DNA from 2 places in the Cyanobium sp. LEGE 06113 genome. Region 2 is predicted to be linked to the other one. Evidence: riboswitches for the same ligand, from Rfam matches in the RefSeq annotation. Region 2 holds a riboswitch; the other holds the start of a gene.
What was found. Region 2 has a riboswitch for thiamine pyrophosphate ahead of thiC (phosphomethylpyrimidine synthase ThiC). Riboswitches for the same ligand answer to the same signal wherever they lie in the genome.

Region 1 (7,069 bases), 220 kb from region 2:
TCGCTGACGCCCGCGCCGGCCTCACGGCCCTGCTCTGGCAACAGGGCCACCGCGGCGAGGCCGAGAGCAACTGGGCGGCCGCTTCCGGCCTCGATCCCCGCTACCGCCAGGAAGAATGGTTACGGCAGACGCGGCGCTGGCCGCCCGCTCCGGTGGAGGCTCTCCAGCAGTTCCTGGCCCTCTCCTGAGCCGCACCCCCCTGAGCTGATCCCCTGATGCCCACCAGCCCCACTCCTCTTGCGGCGACCTCTGGCCAGGCCGGCGGCTCCGGTGCCGGCTTCAGCTGGCAGTGCCTGGGCCTGGAGGCGGAGCTGCAGGCCGTGCTGCCGGAGCTGATCCAGCTGCGCCGCCACCTGCATCGCCACCCCGAACTCAGTGGCCACGAGCAGCAGACGGCGGCTCTGGTGGCCGGGGAGCTGCGCCGCTGGGGCTGGCAGGTGCGCGAGGGGGTGGGCCGCACCGGCGTGCTGGCCGAGCTGGGGCCGGCTGGCTCCGGGCCGGGTGGCGATCCCGTCGAGCCCCTCGTGGTGGCCCTGCGGGTGGACATGGATGCCCTGCCGGTGGAGGAACGCACCGGGCTCGACTACGCCTCCACCACGCAGGGCCTGATGCACGCCTGCGCCCATGACCTCCATACCAGCGTGGGCCTGGGGGTGGCCCGCCTGCTCAGCGCAGTGGCCCAGCGGCAGCCCCAGCTGCTGCGCCACCGGGTGCGGCTGTTGTTCCAGCCCGCTGAGGAAACGGCCCAGGGGGCCGCCTGGATGAAGGCCGATGGGGCGATGGAGAACGTGGCGGCCCTGTTCGGTCTGCATGCTTTTCCGAGCATTCCGGTGGGCACGATCGGGGTGCGCAGCGGCAGCCTCACGGCGGCGGCGGGCGAACTGGAGGTGGAGGTGCTGGGGGAGGGTGGCCACGGCGCCCGGCCCCACCAGAGCACCGATGCCATCTGGATCGCGGCCAGGGTGGTGAGCGGGCTGCAGGAGGCGATCTCGCGGCGGCTCGATGCCCTGCATCCGGTTGTGGTGAGCTTTGGTCGGATCGAGGGGGGCAAGGCCTTCAACGTGATCGCCGACCACGTGCGCCTGCTCGGCACGGTGCGCTGCCTCGACAACGACGTGCACGCCCAGCTGCCTGCCTGGATCGAGGAGACGGTCCACGCCCTGTGCCGCGGCCATGGCGGCGAGGCCCGGGTGCGCTACCGCTGCATCTCGCCGCCCGTGCAGAACGATGCGGCCCTCACCCAGCTGGTGGCGGAGGCCGGCTGTGAGGTGCTGGGCAGCCAGCAGGTGCAGTGGCTGGATCAGCCTTCTCTGGGGGCGGAGGACTTCGCCGAGCTGCTCGACGGCATCCGCGGCACGATGTTCCGCCTCGGGGTGGCGGGACCCGACGGCTGCGCCCCCCTGCACAGCAACACCTTCGCCCCCGATGAGGGCGCTCTAGCGGTGGGCGTGCGGGTGCTCACCCTGAGCCTGCTGCGCTGGATGGAGCGGCCCCGATGAGTCCCCCCGCTGCCACGCGTCAGCGCCCGTTGCTCTACACCATGCTGGCCCTCTCCGCGCCGCTGCTGCTGGTGGTGGCCCTGGGAGTGCTGGCCCAGCGCCGCGGCCCCGACCGCTGGCAGGCGGTGCCGGCGCTGGTGATCGGCGCGGCCCTGCTCGGCACCAGCCTCCACAGCCGCCGCAGGCGGCGCCGCTCGTTGCTGGCGGCCCTGCGCCAGGGCCGGCCATCCGCCAGGCTGGAACCATGAGCGAAGCTCCGACCCCCGCCCCCAGAACCAGCCCGCCGACCTGCCGGCGCTCGAAGAGGCCATCCTCTCCGGTGATCCCTCCCGTTCCATGCCTGCCCTGGTGGGGCTGCGGGAGGTGCCGGATGAGCAGGCGGTGCCGCTGCTGCTGCGGGGGCTGGAGCAGTCGGCCTTCATCGTGCGCTCCCTGAGCTGCGCCGGCCTGGGCGTGAAGCAGACCGAGGCCGGCTGGGAGGCCCTGGTGCAGGCCGTGCACCACGACGAGGACGCCAACGTGCGCGCCGAGGCGGCCAATGCCCTGGTGAGCTACGGGCTGGAGCGGGCCTGGCCCGTGGTGCTCGAGGCCTTCCGGGCCGACACCCAGTGGCTGCTGCGCTGCAGCGTGCTCTCGGCCGTGGCGGAGCACCCCGAGGCGCGGGCGGCGGATCTGCTCGAACTGGCGGAACTGGCCCTGGCCGATGCCGACGACACCGTGCGGGTGGGGGGCACCGAGATCCTCGGCCGCCTGGTCCAGCAGCGCTCGGCCCCGGCTGATGCCGGCGTGGTCGAGCGGGCCAGAACCCTGCTCAGCGGCCTGCAGCAGGACGGCGACCACCGGGTGGTGGCGGCGGCGCTGAACGGACTGCAGGGCAAGGCAGCCGAGGGCTGACGGCCGCGGCAAGGCGCCCCAGGGACAACCTTGCTAGCTTTCTGATGTCACTAGGGGTGCCCCGCACACGCCACTTCCGGCGGGTGTTGCCAGGGCTGAGATCACACCCTCCGAACCTGATCCGGGTCATGCCGGCGCAGGGAAGTGTGCCGAATCCAACCGTGGTCCGCCTGGTCCCGGGAGTGTTCGGATCCGGAGTTGTGCCTTCCCATCCCCTGGCCGCCGGTCCGTTTGCACCCCCTTCCCGAGCCGATCATGCGCAGCGCCTGGATTGAGAAGCGTCGTGGCGACGCCAACGTGTCGCAGATGCACTACGCCCGCCAGGGCGTGGTGACCGAGGAGATGGCCTATGTGGCGCAGCGGGAGAACCTGCCCGCATCGCTGGTGATGGAGGAGGTGGCCCGGGGCCGCCTGATCATCCCCGCCAACATCAACCACCCCAACCTGGAGCCGATGGCGATCGGCATCGCCAGCCGCTGCAAGGTGAACGCCAACATCGGCGCCTCCCCCAACGCCTCCGACCTCAATGAAGAGGTGGCCAAGCTGCAGCTGGCCGTGAAGTACGGCGCCGACACGGTGATGGACCTCTCCACCGGCGGTGTCAACCTCGATGAAGTGCGCACGGCGATCATCAACGCCTCCACCGTGCCGATCGGCACCGTGCCTGTGTATCAGGCGCTGGAGAGTGTGCACGGCTCGATCGAGAAGCTCGATGCCGACGACTTCCTGCACATCATCGAGAAGCACTGCCAGCAGGGCGTTGATTACCAGACGATCCACGCCGGTCTGCTGATCGAGCACCTGCCCCTGGTGAAGGGTCGCCTCACCGGCATCGTGAGCCGCGGCGGCGGCATCCTGGCCCAGTGGATGCTCTATCACCACAAGCAGAACCCGCTATTCACCCGCTTCGATGACATCATCGAGATCTTCAAGCGCTACGACTGCAGCTTCTCGCTGGGTGATTCGCTGCGTCCCGGCTGTCAGCACGACGCCTCCGATGCCGCCCAGCTGGCTGAACTGAAGACGCTGGGTCAGCTCACCCGCCGCGCCTGGGAGCACGACATCCAGGTGATGGTGGAGGGTCCGGGCCATGTGCCGATGGACCAGATCGAGTTCAACGTCAAAAAGCAGATGGAGGAGTGCAGCGAGGCGCCCTTCTACGTGCTCGGCCCGCTCGTCACAGATATCGCCCCCGGCTACGACCACATCACCAGCGCCATCGGCGCCGCCCTGGCCGGCTGGCACGGCACGGCCATGCTCTGCTACGTGACCCCCAAGGAGCACCTCGGCCTGCCCAACGCCGAGGACGTGCGTGAGGGCCTGATCGCCTACAAGATCGCCGCCCACGCCGCCGACCTCGCCCGCCACCGCCCAGGAGCCCGCGATCGCGACGACGAACTCAGCCGCGCCCGCTATGCCTTCGACTGGAACAGACAGTTCGAGCTCAGCCTGGACCCGGAGCGGGCCAAGGAATACCACGACGAAACCCTGCCGGCTGACATCTACAAGCAGGCCGAGTTCTGCTCGATGTGCGGACCCAAGCACTGCCCGATGCAGACCAAGATCACCGATGAGGATCTGGCCGGCTTGGAGCAGGTGCTGAAGGCCCAGGAGGCCGCGGCAGGCCAGCCGGTGGGGGTCTGAGTGCGGCGGGGGCGGCCTCTGCAGCCCTTGTTACCTTCCCCATGCTCACAATCGAAACGGTTGAGCTTCTGCTGCTTGTGGCGACCGTGGTGGCCATGCTGGCCCGCCGCTGGCGCCTGCCCTACAGCGTGGGTCTGGTGCTGGGGGGCATCCTGCTGGCCTGGCTGCCCTTCGCTCCTGATATCGCCCTGACGCGGGAGCTGATCTTCAATGCCTTCCTGCCGCCCCTGATCTTCGAGGCGGCGATCTGCATCGCCTGGCCCGCCCTGCGCAAGGACCTGCCGGTGGTGCTCACCCTGGCCACCCTGGGGGTGGTGGTGTCCGCCGGCGTCACCACCCTGGGCATGCACTACCTGGCCCACTGGAGCTGGCAGGCGGCCCTGCTGTTCGGTGTGCTGATCTCGGCCACGGATCCGGTGTCGGTGATCGCCACCTTCAAGGAGGCCGGGGTGCATGGCCGCCTGCGGGAGCTGGTGGAGGCGGAGAGCCTGCTCAACGACAGCACCGCCGCTGTGGGTTTCGCCATTGCGATCGCCTTCGCCACCGGCGCCACGATCACGCCCCTGGGCACCGTCCAGTTTCTGGCACTCACGATCGTGGGTGGGGTGGCCTGTGGCGCCGCCGTGGCCGCGGCCCTGCTCGCCCTGGCCGGCCGCACCGAGGACCCCTTGGTGGAGATCACCTTCACCACGGTGGCGGCCTACGGCTCCTTTCTGCTGGCGGAGCAACTGGAGGTGTCGGGGGTGCTGGCCACCCTCACCGCCGGCATCATGCTGGGCAACCTCGGCCCCCTGGGCGCCATCTCCCCCAAAGGCCGCGAAGCGGTGGAATCCTTCTGGGAGTACGCCGCCTTCGTGGTGAATTCGCTGATCTTCCTGCTGATGGGAATGCTGGAGGCCCACCAGAATTTCTCCCGGGTGCTGCTGCCGATCGGCATCGCCATTGGCCTGGTGCTGGCCGGCCGGGCCCTCTCCACCTATGGCTGCTGCGTTCTGTTCGGTTCGTCGTCGCTGCGGGTGAAGGCCAACCACCAGCACGTGCTCTTCTGGGGCGGCCTGCGCGGTGCCCTCGCCCTGGCGCTCGCCCTGGGCTTGCCCACCAGCCTTCCCTACCGCGACGCCGTGGTGACAACGGCCTTTGCGGTTGTGGCCTTCTCGGTGATCGTGCAGGGTCTGTCGATCACGCCGCTGATGCGGGGGCTTGGGGAGATCGCGCCTGCACCGTCCGGCAGTCCTGTCGAGTCCTCGGGCTGAGCTGAGCGGTCCTGTGCGGCGCCGCCCCCCTTGCGCTCACATCCGCTCCAGGGTCGGAATGCCCAGCAGCCCCATGCCCAGCTTCAGGGTGGCGGCGGTGAGCTGGCAGAGGGCCAGGCGCGAGGCGCGGGCCGGCTCAGGTGCCTTGAGCACGGGCACCTGGTCGTAGAAGCGGTTGAACACCTGGCTGAGCTCGAACAGGTAACTGCACAGGCGGTTGGGCAGCAGCTCCTCCTCCACCTCCACGATCACGCCATCGAGCTTGAGCAGCTCCCGCACCAGGGCCCATTCCTGCGGTTCGCTGAAGCTCAGCGCGCTGGGTGCCTCCGGGGCTGGATCCCCGGAACCGGCCGCCGCCCCATCGCCCCCCTTGCGGGCGATGCCGGCGATGCGCACCACGGAATAGAGCAGGTAGGGGGCCGTGTTGCCCTGCAGCGCCAGCATGCGATCGAAGCTGAACTGATAGTTGGTGCTGCGGTTCTGGCTGAGATCGGCGTACTTCACCGCCGCCAGGCCCACGGTGGTGGCCACCTGCTCGATGAAGGCCTCGTCTTCGCTGCGCTCTTCTTCGCTTAGGCGGCGGCGCAGGTCAGCCTCGGCCCGCTCCACGGCCTCATCCAGCAGGTCGCGCAGGCGCACGGTGTCGCCGGCACGGGTCTTCAGCTTCTTGCCGTCGTCGCCCTGCACCAGCCCGAAGCACATGCTCCAGGCGTGCCCCGGCCGGGATCCAGCCGGCCCTCTCGGCCACCTGGAACACCCCCGCAAAGTGGGCCGCCTGGCCCGCATCGGTCACGTAGATCACCCGCCGGGCGCCATCCCCCTCCGGCGGCGCCGCGAAGCGGTAGCGGATCGCGGCCAGGTCGGTGGTGGCGTAGTTGAAGCCGCCGTCGCGCTTCTGCACGATCACCGGCAGGGGCTTGCCGTCTTTTCCACTCACGCCTTCGAGGAACACACAGCGGGCGCCGTCGTCGGTCACCAGCAGGCCACAGGCCTCCAGATCGGCCACCACCGCCCCCAGATAGCGGTTGTAGAACGACTCACCCCGCTCGCTCAGGTCGATGGCGAGGCGGTCGTAGAGCTTCTGAAACTCGCGGCGGCTCTGGTCGCACAGCAGCCCCCAGGCCTTCAGCGACACCGGATCGCCCCCCTGCAGCTTCACCACCTCCTCGCGGGAGCTGGCCTGGAAGGCGCCATCGGCATCGAAGCGGGCCTTGGCCTGGCGGTAGAAGGCCACCAGATCGCCCAGGTCCACCGCGTCGGCGGTGCTGAGGGCCTCCGGCGCCACCTGCTTGAGATGGGTGATCAGCATGCCGAACTGGGTGCCCCAGTCGCCCACGTGGTTGAGCCGCAGCACCGGATGGCCGCGAAACTCCAGCAGCCGGGCCAGGGAGTCGCCGATGATCGTGGAGCGCAGGTGCCCCACGTGCATCTCCTTGGCGATGTTGGGGCTGGAGAAGTCCACGATCACCGGCGCCGGCGCTATAGAGCCGGGCTCCCGCACGCTCGGCACCCCCAGGCGCGGATCGTCGAGGCGGTGCGCCAGCTCGGCCGCCAGCCGCTCCGGCCGCAGGGTGAGGTTGATGAAGCCTGGGCCGGCAATCTGGGGCTCCAGGCAGAGCTCCGTGAAGCTGGGGTCGGTGCCGAGCTCAGCCACAAGTGCGCTGGCGATGGCGCGGGGCGCCTGGCCCAGCGGCTTGGCCAGGGCCAGGGCGCCATTGGCCTGGAAATCGCCGAATTCAGGCTTGCTGGCCGCCCCCAGCTGGGGATCCAGGCGGCCTC
Region 2 (7,069 bases):
CTACGGCCCCCCGGGCCTGGGCAAGACCACCATGGCCCTGGTGCTGGCCGAGGAGCTGGGGGTGCGCTGCCGCATCACCAGCGCGCCGGCCCTGGAGCGCCCCCGCGACATCGTGGGCCTGCTGGTGAACCTGCAGCCCCGCGAGCTGCTGTTCATCGATGAGATCCACCGGCTCAGCCGGGTTGCCGAGGAGCTGCTCTATCCGGCCATGGAGGACTTCCGCCTCGATCTCACCGTGGGCAAGGGCACCACCGCCCGCACCCGCAGCCTGCCGCTGCCGCCCTTCACCCTGGTGGGGGCCACCACCAGGGCGGGCTCGCTGAGTTCGCCGCTGCGGGATCGCTTTGGCCTGATCCAGCGGCTGGAGTTCTACGGCCTGCAGGACCTGCAGGCGATCGTGCAGCGGGCGGCCGGGCTGCTGCGCCTGCAGCTCGAGTCCGAGGCGGCCCTGGAGGTGGCCCGCCGCTGCCGGGGCACGCCGCGGATCGCCAACCGGCTGCTGCGCCGGGTGCGGGATGTGGCGGCCGTCAACGGTGAGCCCTTGATCACGGCGGCCCTGGTGGACCAGGCCCTCAGCCTGCACCGCGTCGACGGCCGCGGCCTCGATGCCCACGACCGTCGCCTGCTGCGGCTGATGCTGGAGGCCTACGGGGGCGGCCCGGTGGGGCTCGACACCCTGGCCGCCGGCCTCGGCGAGGACCCCGCCACCCTCGAGGCGGTGGTGGAGCCCTACCTGCTGCAGCAGGGCCTGCTGCAACGCACCCCCCGGGGGCGCTTGCTCACACCGGCCGGCCGCGCCCATCTCGACGCCCAGGGCGCCATCGCATGAGCTGGCGAGCCCTCGCTACCCGCCTGTCGAGGCTTCTGCTGGCCACCGGGTTGGTGCTGCTGGTCTGGCTGGGGAGTGCAGGGGCCGCAGGTGCCGAGCCGGATCCCGCCGCCCACGAGCGGCTGTTCGAGCAGGCCCTGCTGGCCAGCCGCCAGGGGCGCTTCGGCGAGGCCCTGCCCCTCTGGGATGAGGTGCTGGAGCTGGCGCCCGGCGACGCCGCCGCCTGGAGCAACCGCGGCAATGTGCGCCTGGCCCTGGGCGATGCCGAGGCGGCGATTGCCGACCAGAGCCGCGCCGCAGAGCTCGATCCGGCCAGCCCCGACCCCCACCTCAACCGCGGCACCGCTGAGGAGTCGCTGGGGCGCTGGCAGGCCGCCGCAGACGATTACCACTGGATCCTGGAGCGTGATCCAGCCGATGCCTCGGCCCTCTACAACCTCGGCAACGTGCTCGGCTCCCAGGGCGACTGGCCGGCGGCCCGGGCCAGCTTCGAGGCGGCGTCGCTGGCCCGGCCGGGCTTTGCGATGGCCCGCTCCAGTGCCGCCCTGGCCGCGTTCCAGCTGGGGGATCGCGCCGAGGCTGAACAGGCGCTGCGCGCGCTGATCCGCCGCTATCCCCTGTTCGCTGACGCCCGCGCCGGCCTCACGGCCCTGCTCTGGCAACAGGGCCACCGCGGCGAGGCCGAGAGCAACTGGGCGGCCGCTTCCGGCCTCGATCCCCGCTACCGCCAGGAAGAATGGTTACGGCAGACGCGGCGCTGGCCGCCCGCTCCGGTGGAGGCTCTCCAGCAGTTCCTGGCCCTCTCCTGAGCCGCACCCCCCTGAGCTGATCCCCTGATGCCCACCAGCCCCACTCCTCTTGCGGCGACCTCTGGCCAGGCCGGCGGCTCCGGTGCCGGCTTCAGCTGGCAGTGCCTGGGCCTGGAGGCGGAGCTGCAGGCCGTGCTGCCGGAGCTGATCCAGCTGCGCCGCCACCTGCATCGCCACCCCGAACTCAGTGGCCACGAGCAGCAGACGGCGGCTCTGGTGGCCGGGGAGCTGCGCCGCTGGGGCTGGCAGGTGCGCGAGGGGGTGGGCCGCACCGGCGTGCTGGCCGAGCTGGGGCCGGCTGGCTCCGGGCCGGGTGGCGATCCCGTCGAGCCCCTCGTGGTGGCCCTGCGGGTGGACATGGATGCCCTGCCGGTGGAGGAACGCACCGGGCTCGACTACGCCTCCACCACGCAGGGCCTGATGCACGCCTGCGCCCATGACCTCCATACCAGCGTGGGCCTGGGGGTGGCCCGCCTGCTCAGCGCAGTGGCCCAGCGGCAGCCCCAGCTGCTGCGCCACCGGGTGCGGCTGTTGTTCCAGCCCGCTGAGGAAACGGCCCAGGGGGCCGCCTGGATGAAGGCCGATGGGGCGATGGAGAACGTGGCGGCCCTGTTCGGTCTGCATGCTTTTCCGAGCATTCCGGTGGGCACGATCGGGGTGCGCAGCGGCAGCCTCACGGCGGCGGCGGGCGAACTGGAGGTGGAGGTGCTGGGGGAGGGTGGCCACGGCGCCCGGCCCCACCAGAGCACCGATGCCATCTGGATCGCGGCCAGGGTGGTGAGCGGGCTGCAGGAGGCGATCTCGCGGCGGCTCGATGCCCTGCATCCGGTTGTGGTGAGCTTTGGTCGGATCGAGGGGGGCAAGGCCTTCAACGTGATCGCCGACCACGTGCGCCTGCTCGGCACGGTGCGCTGCCTCGACAACGACGTGCACGCCCAGCTGCCTGCCTGGATCGAGGAGACGGTCCACGCCCTGTGCCGCGGCCATGGCGGCGAGGCCCGGGTGCGCTACCGCTGCATCTCGCCGCCCGTGCAGAACGATGCGGCCCTCACCCAGCTGGTGGCGGAGGCCGGCTGTGAGGTGCTGGGCAGCCAGCAGGTGCAGTGGCTGGATCAGCCTTCTCTGGGGGCGGAGGACTTCGCCGAGCTGCTCGACGGCATCCGCGGCACGATGTTCCGCCTCGGGGTGGCGGGACCCGACGGCTGCGCCCCCCTGCACAGCAACACCTTCGCCCCCGATGAGGGCGCTCTAGCGGTGGGCGTGCGGGTGCTCACCCTGAGCCTGCTGCGCTGGATGGAGCGGCCCCGATGAGTCCCCCCGCTGCCACGCGTCAGCGCCCGTTGCTCTACACCATGCTGGCCCTCTCCGCGCCGCTGCTGCTGGTGGTGGCCCTGGGAGTGCTGGCCCAGCGCCGCGGCCCCGACCGCTGGCAGGCGGTGCCGGCGCTGGTGATCGGCGCGGCCCTGCTCGGCACCAGCCTCCACAGCCGCCGCAGGCGGCGCCGCTCGTTGCTGGCGGCCCTGCGCCAGGGCCGGCCATCCGCCAGGCTGGAACCATGAGCGAAGCTCCGACCCCCGCCCCCAGAACCAGCCCGCCGACCTGCCGGCGCTCGAAGAGGCCATCCTCTCCGGTGATCCCTCCCGTTCCATGCCTGCCCTGGTGGGGCTGCGGGAGGTGCCGGATGAGCAGGCGGTGCCGCTGCTGCTGCGGGGGCTGGAGCAGTCGGCCTTCATCGTGCGCTCCCTGAGCTGCGCCGGCCTGGGCGTGAAGCAGACCGAGGCCGGCTGGGAGGCCCTGGTGCAGGCCGTGCACCACGACGAGGACGCCAACGTGCGCGCCGAGGCGGCCAATGCCCTGGTGAGCTACGGGCTGGAGCGGGCCTGGCCCGTGGTGCTCGAGGCCTTCCGGGCCGACACCCAGTGGCTGCTGCGCTGCAGCGTGCTCTCGGCCGTGGCGGAGCACCCCGAGGCGCGGGCGGCGGATCTGCTCGAACTGGCGGAACTGGCCCTGGCCGATGCCGACGACACCGTGCGGGTGGGGGGCACCGAGATCCTCGGCCGCCTGGTCCAGCAGCGCTCGGCCCCGGCTGATGCCGGCGTGGTCGAGCGGGCCAGAACCCTGCTCAGCGGCCTGCAGCAGGACGGCGACCACCGGGTGGTGGCGGCGGCGCTGAACGGACTGCAGGGCAAGGCAGCCGAGGGCTGACGGCCGCGGCAAGGCGCCCCAGGGACAACCTTGCTAGCTTTCTGATGTCACTAGGGGTGCCCCGCACACGCCACTTCCGGCGGGTGTTGCCAGGGCTGAGATCACACCCTCCGAACCTGATCCGGGTCATGCCGGCGCAGGGAAGTGTGCCGAATCCAACCGTGGTCCGCCTGGTCCCGGGAGTGTTCGGATCCGGAGTTGTGCCTTCCCATCCCCTGGCCGCCGGTCCGTTTGCACCCCCTTCCCGAGCCGATCATGCGCAGCGCCTGGATTGAGAAGCGTCGTGGCGACGCCAACGTGTCGCAGATGCACTACGCCCGCCAGGGCGTGGTGACCGAGGAGATGGCCTATGTGGCGCAGCGGGAGAACCTGCCCGCATCGCTGGTGATGGAGGAGGTGGCCCGGGGCCGCCTGATCATCCCCGCCAACATCAACCACCCCAACCTGGAGCCGATGGCGATCGGCATCGCCAGCCGCTGCAAGGTGAACGCCAACATCGGCGCCTCCCCCAACGCCTCCGACCTCAATGAAGAGGTGGCCAAGCTGCAGCTGGCCGTGAAGTACGGCGCCGACACGGTGATGGACCTCTCCACCGGCGGTGTCAACCTCGATGAAGTGCGCACGGCGATCATCAACGCCTCCACCGTGCCGATCGGCACCGTGCCTGTGTATCAGGCGCTGGAGAGTGTGCACGGCTCGATCGAGAAGCTCGATGCCGACGACTTCCTGCACATCATCGAGAAGCACTGCCAGCAGGGCGTTGATTACCAGACGATCCACGCCGGTCTGCTGATCGAGCACCTGCCCCTGGTGAAGGGTCGCCTCACCGGCATCGTGAGCCGCGGCGGCGGCATCCTGGCCCAGTGGATGCTCTATCACCACAAGCAGAACCCGCTATTCACCCGCTTCGATGACATCATCGAGATCTTCAAGCGCTACGACTGCAGCTTCTCGCTGGGTGATTCGCTGCGTCCCGGCTGTCAGCACGACGCCTCCGATGCCGCCCAGCTGGCTGAACTGAAGACGCTGGGTCAGCTCACCCGCCGCGCCTGGGAGCACGACATCCAGGTGATGGTGGAGGGTCCGGGCCATGTGCCGATGGACCAGATCGAGTTCAACGTCAAAAAGCAGATGGAGGAGTGCAGCGAGGCGCCCTTCTACGTGCTCGGCCCGCTCGTCACAGATATCGCCCCCGGCTACGACCACATCACCAGCGCCATCGGCGCCGCCCTGGCCGGCTGGCACGGCACGGCCATGCTCTGCTACGTGACCCCCAAGGAGCACCTCGGCCTGCCCAACGCCGAGGACGTGCGTGAGGGCCTGATCGCCTACAAGATCGCCGCCCACGCCGCCGACCTCGCCCGCCACCGCCCAGGAGCCCGCGATCGCGACGACGAACTCAGCCGCGCCCGCTATGCCTTCGACTGGAACAGACAGTTCGAGCTCAGCCTGGACCCGGAGCGGGCCAAGGAATACCACGACGAAACCCTGCCGGCTGACATCTACAAGCAGGCCGAGTTCTGCTCGATGTGCGGACCCAAGCACTGCCCGATGCAGACCAAGATCACCGATGAGGATCTGGCCGGCTTGGAGCAGGTGCTGAAGGCCCAGGAGGCCGCGGCAGGCCAGCCGGTGGGGGTCTGAGTGCGGCGGGGGCGGCCTCTGCAGCCCTTGTTACCTTCCCCATGCTCACAATCGAAACGGTTGAGCTTCTGCTGCTTGTGGCGACCGTGGTGGCCATGCTGGCCCGCCGCTGGCGCCTGCCCTACAGCGTGGGTCTGGTGCTGGGGGGCATCCTGCTGGCCTGGCTGCCCTTCGCTCCTGATATCGCCCTGACGCGGGAGCTGATCTTCAATGCCTTCCTGCCGCCCCTGATCTTCGAGGCGGCGATCTGCATCGCCTGGCCCGCCCTGCGCAAGGACCTGCCGGTGGTGCTCACCCTGGCCACCCTGGGGGTGGTGGTGTCCGCCGGCGTCACCACCCTGGGCATGCACTACCTGGCCCACTGGAGCTGGCAGGCGGCCCTGCTGTTCGGTGTGCTGATCTCGGCCACGGATCCGGTGTCGGTGATCGCCACCTTCAAGGAGGCCGGGGTGCATGGCCGCCTGCGGGAGCTGGTGGAGGCGGAGAGCCTGCTCAACGACAGCACCGCCGCTGTGGGTTTCGCCATTGCGATCGCCTTCGCCACCGGCGCCACGATCACGCCCCTGGGCACCGTCCAGTTTCTGGCACTCACGATCGTGGGTGGGGTGGCCTGTGGCGCCGCCGTGGCCGCGGCCCTGCTCGCCCTGGCCGGCCGCACCGAGGACCCCTTGGTGGAGATCACCTTCACCACGGTGGCGGCCTACGGCTCCTTTCTGCTGGCGGAGCAACTGGAGGTGTCGGGGGTGCTGGCCACCCTCACCGCCGGCATCATGCTGGGCAACCTCGGCCCCCTGGGCGCCATCTCCCCCAAAGGCCGCGAAGCGGTGGAATCCTTCTGGGAGTACGCCGCCTTCGTGGTGAATTCGCTGATCTTCCTGCTGATGGGAATGCTGGAGGCCCACCAGAATTTCTCCCGGGTGCTGCTGCCGATCGGCATCGCCATTGGCCTGGTGCTGGCCGGCCGGGCCCTCTCCACCTATGGCTGCTGCGTTCTGTTCGGTTCGTCGTCGCTGCGGGTGAAGGCCAACCACCAGCACGTGCTCTTCTGGGGCGGCCTGCGCGGTGCCCTCGCCCTGGCGCTCGCCCTGGGCTTGCCCACCAGCCTTCCCTACCGCGACGCCGTGGTGACAACGGCCTTTGCGGTTGTGGCCTTCTCGGTGATCGTGCAGGGTCTGTCGATCACGCCGCTGATGCGGGGGCTTGGGGAGATCGCGCCTGCACCGTCCGGCAGTCCTGTCGAGTCCTCGGGCTGAGCTGAGCGGTCCTGTGCGGCGCCGCCCCCCTTGCGCTCACATCCGCTCCAGGGTCGGAATGCCCAGCAGCCCCATGCCCAGCTTCAGGGTGGCGGCGGTGAGCTGGCAGAGGGCCAGGCGCGAGGCGCGGGCCGGCTCAGGTGCCTTGAGCACGGGCACCTGGTCGTAGAAGCGGTTGAACACCTGGCTGAGCTCGAACAGGTAACTGCACAGGCGGTTGGGCAGCAGCTCCTCCTCCACCTCCACGATCACGCCATCGAGCTTGAGCAGCTCCCGCACCAGGGCCCATTCCTGCGGTTCGCTGAAGCTCAGCGCGCTGGGTGCCTCCG

Region 1: linked by a shared signal. The riboswitch ahead of thiC (phosphomethylpyrimidine synthase ThiC) and the one ahead of thiC (phosphomethylpyrimidine synthase ThiC) in region 2 are both predicted to bind thiamine pyrophosphate.

The regions. Positions count from the first base shown of each region.
Region 1 is NZ_JADEWM010000001.1:491,160-498,228, reverse strand. It holds gene IQ220_RS02535 (tetratricopeptide repeat protein) at 1-188, shown strand, start outside; gene IQ220_RS02530 (amidohydrolase) at 216-1,499, shown strand; gene IQ220_RS02525 (DUF3188 domain-containing protein) at 1,496-1,747, shown strand; gene IQ220_RS02520 (HEAT repeat domain-containing protein) at 1,836-2,393, shown strand; TPP riboswitch at 2,436-2,553, shown strand; gene thiC (phosphomethylpyrimidine synthase ThiC) at 2,649-4,037, shown strand; gene IQ220_RS02510 (sodium:proton antiporter) at 4,079-5,290, shown strand; partial or broken gene argS (arginine--tRNA ligase) at 5,327-7,069, opposite strand, start outside.
Region 2 is NZ_JADEWM010000001.1:266,290-273,358, forward strand. It holds gene ruvB (Holliday junction branch migration DNA helicase RuvB) at 1-829, shown strand, start outside; gene IQ220_RS01470 (tetratricopeptide repeat protein) at 826-1,638, shown strand; gene IQ220_RS01475 (amidohydrolase) at 1,666-2,949, shown strand; gene IQ220_RS01480 (DUF3188 domain-containing protein) at 2,946-3,197, shown strand; gene IQ220_RS01485 (HEAT repeat domain-containing protein) at 3,286-3,843, shown strand; TPP riboswitch at 3,886-4,003, shown strand; gene thiC (phosphomethylpyrimidine synthase ThiC) at 4,099-5,487, shown strand; gene IQ220_RS01495 (sodium:proton antiporter) at 5,529-6,740, shown strand; partial or broken gene argS (arginine--tRNA ligase) at 6,777-7,069, opposite strand, start outside.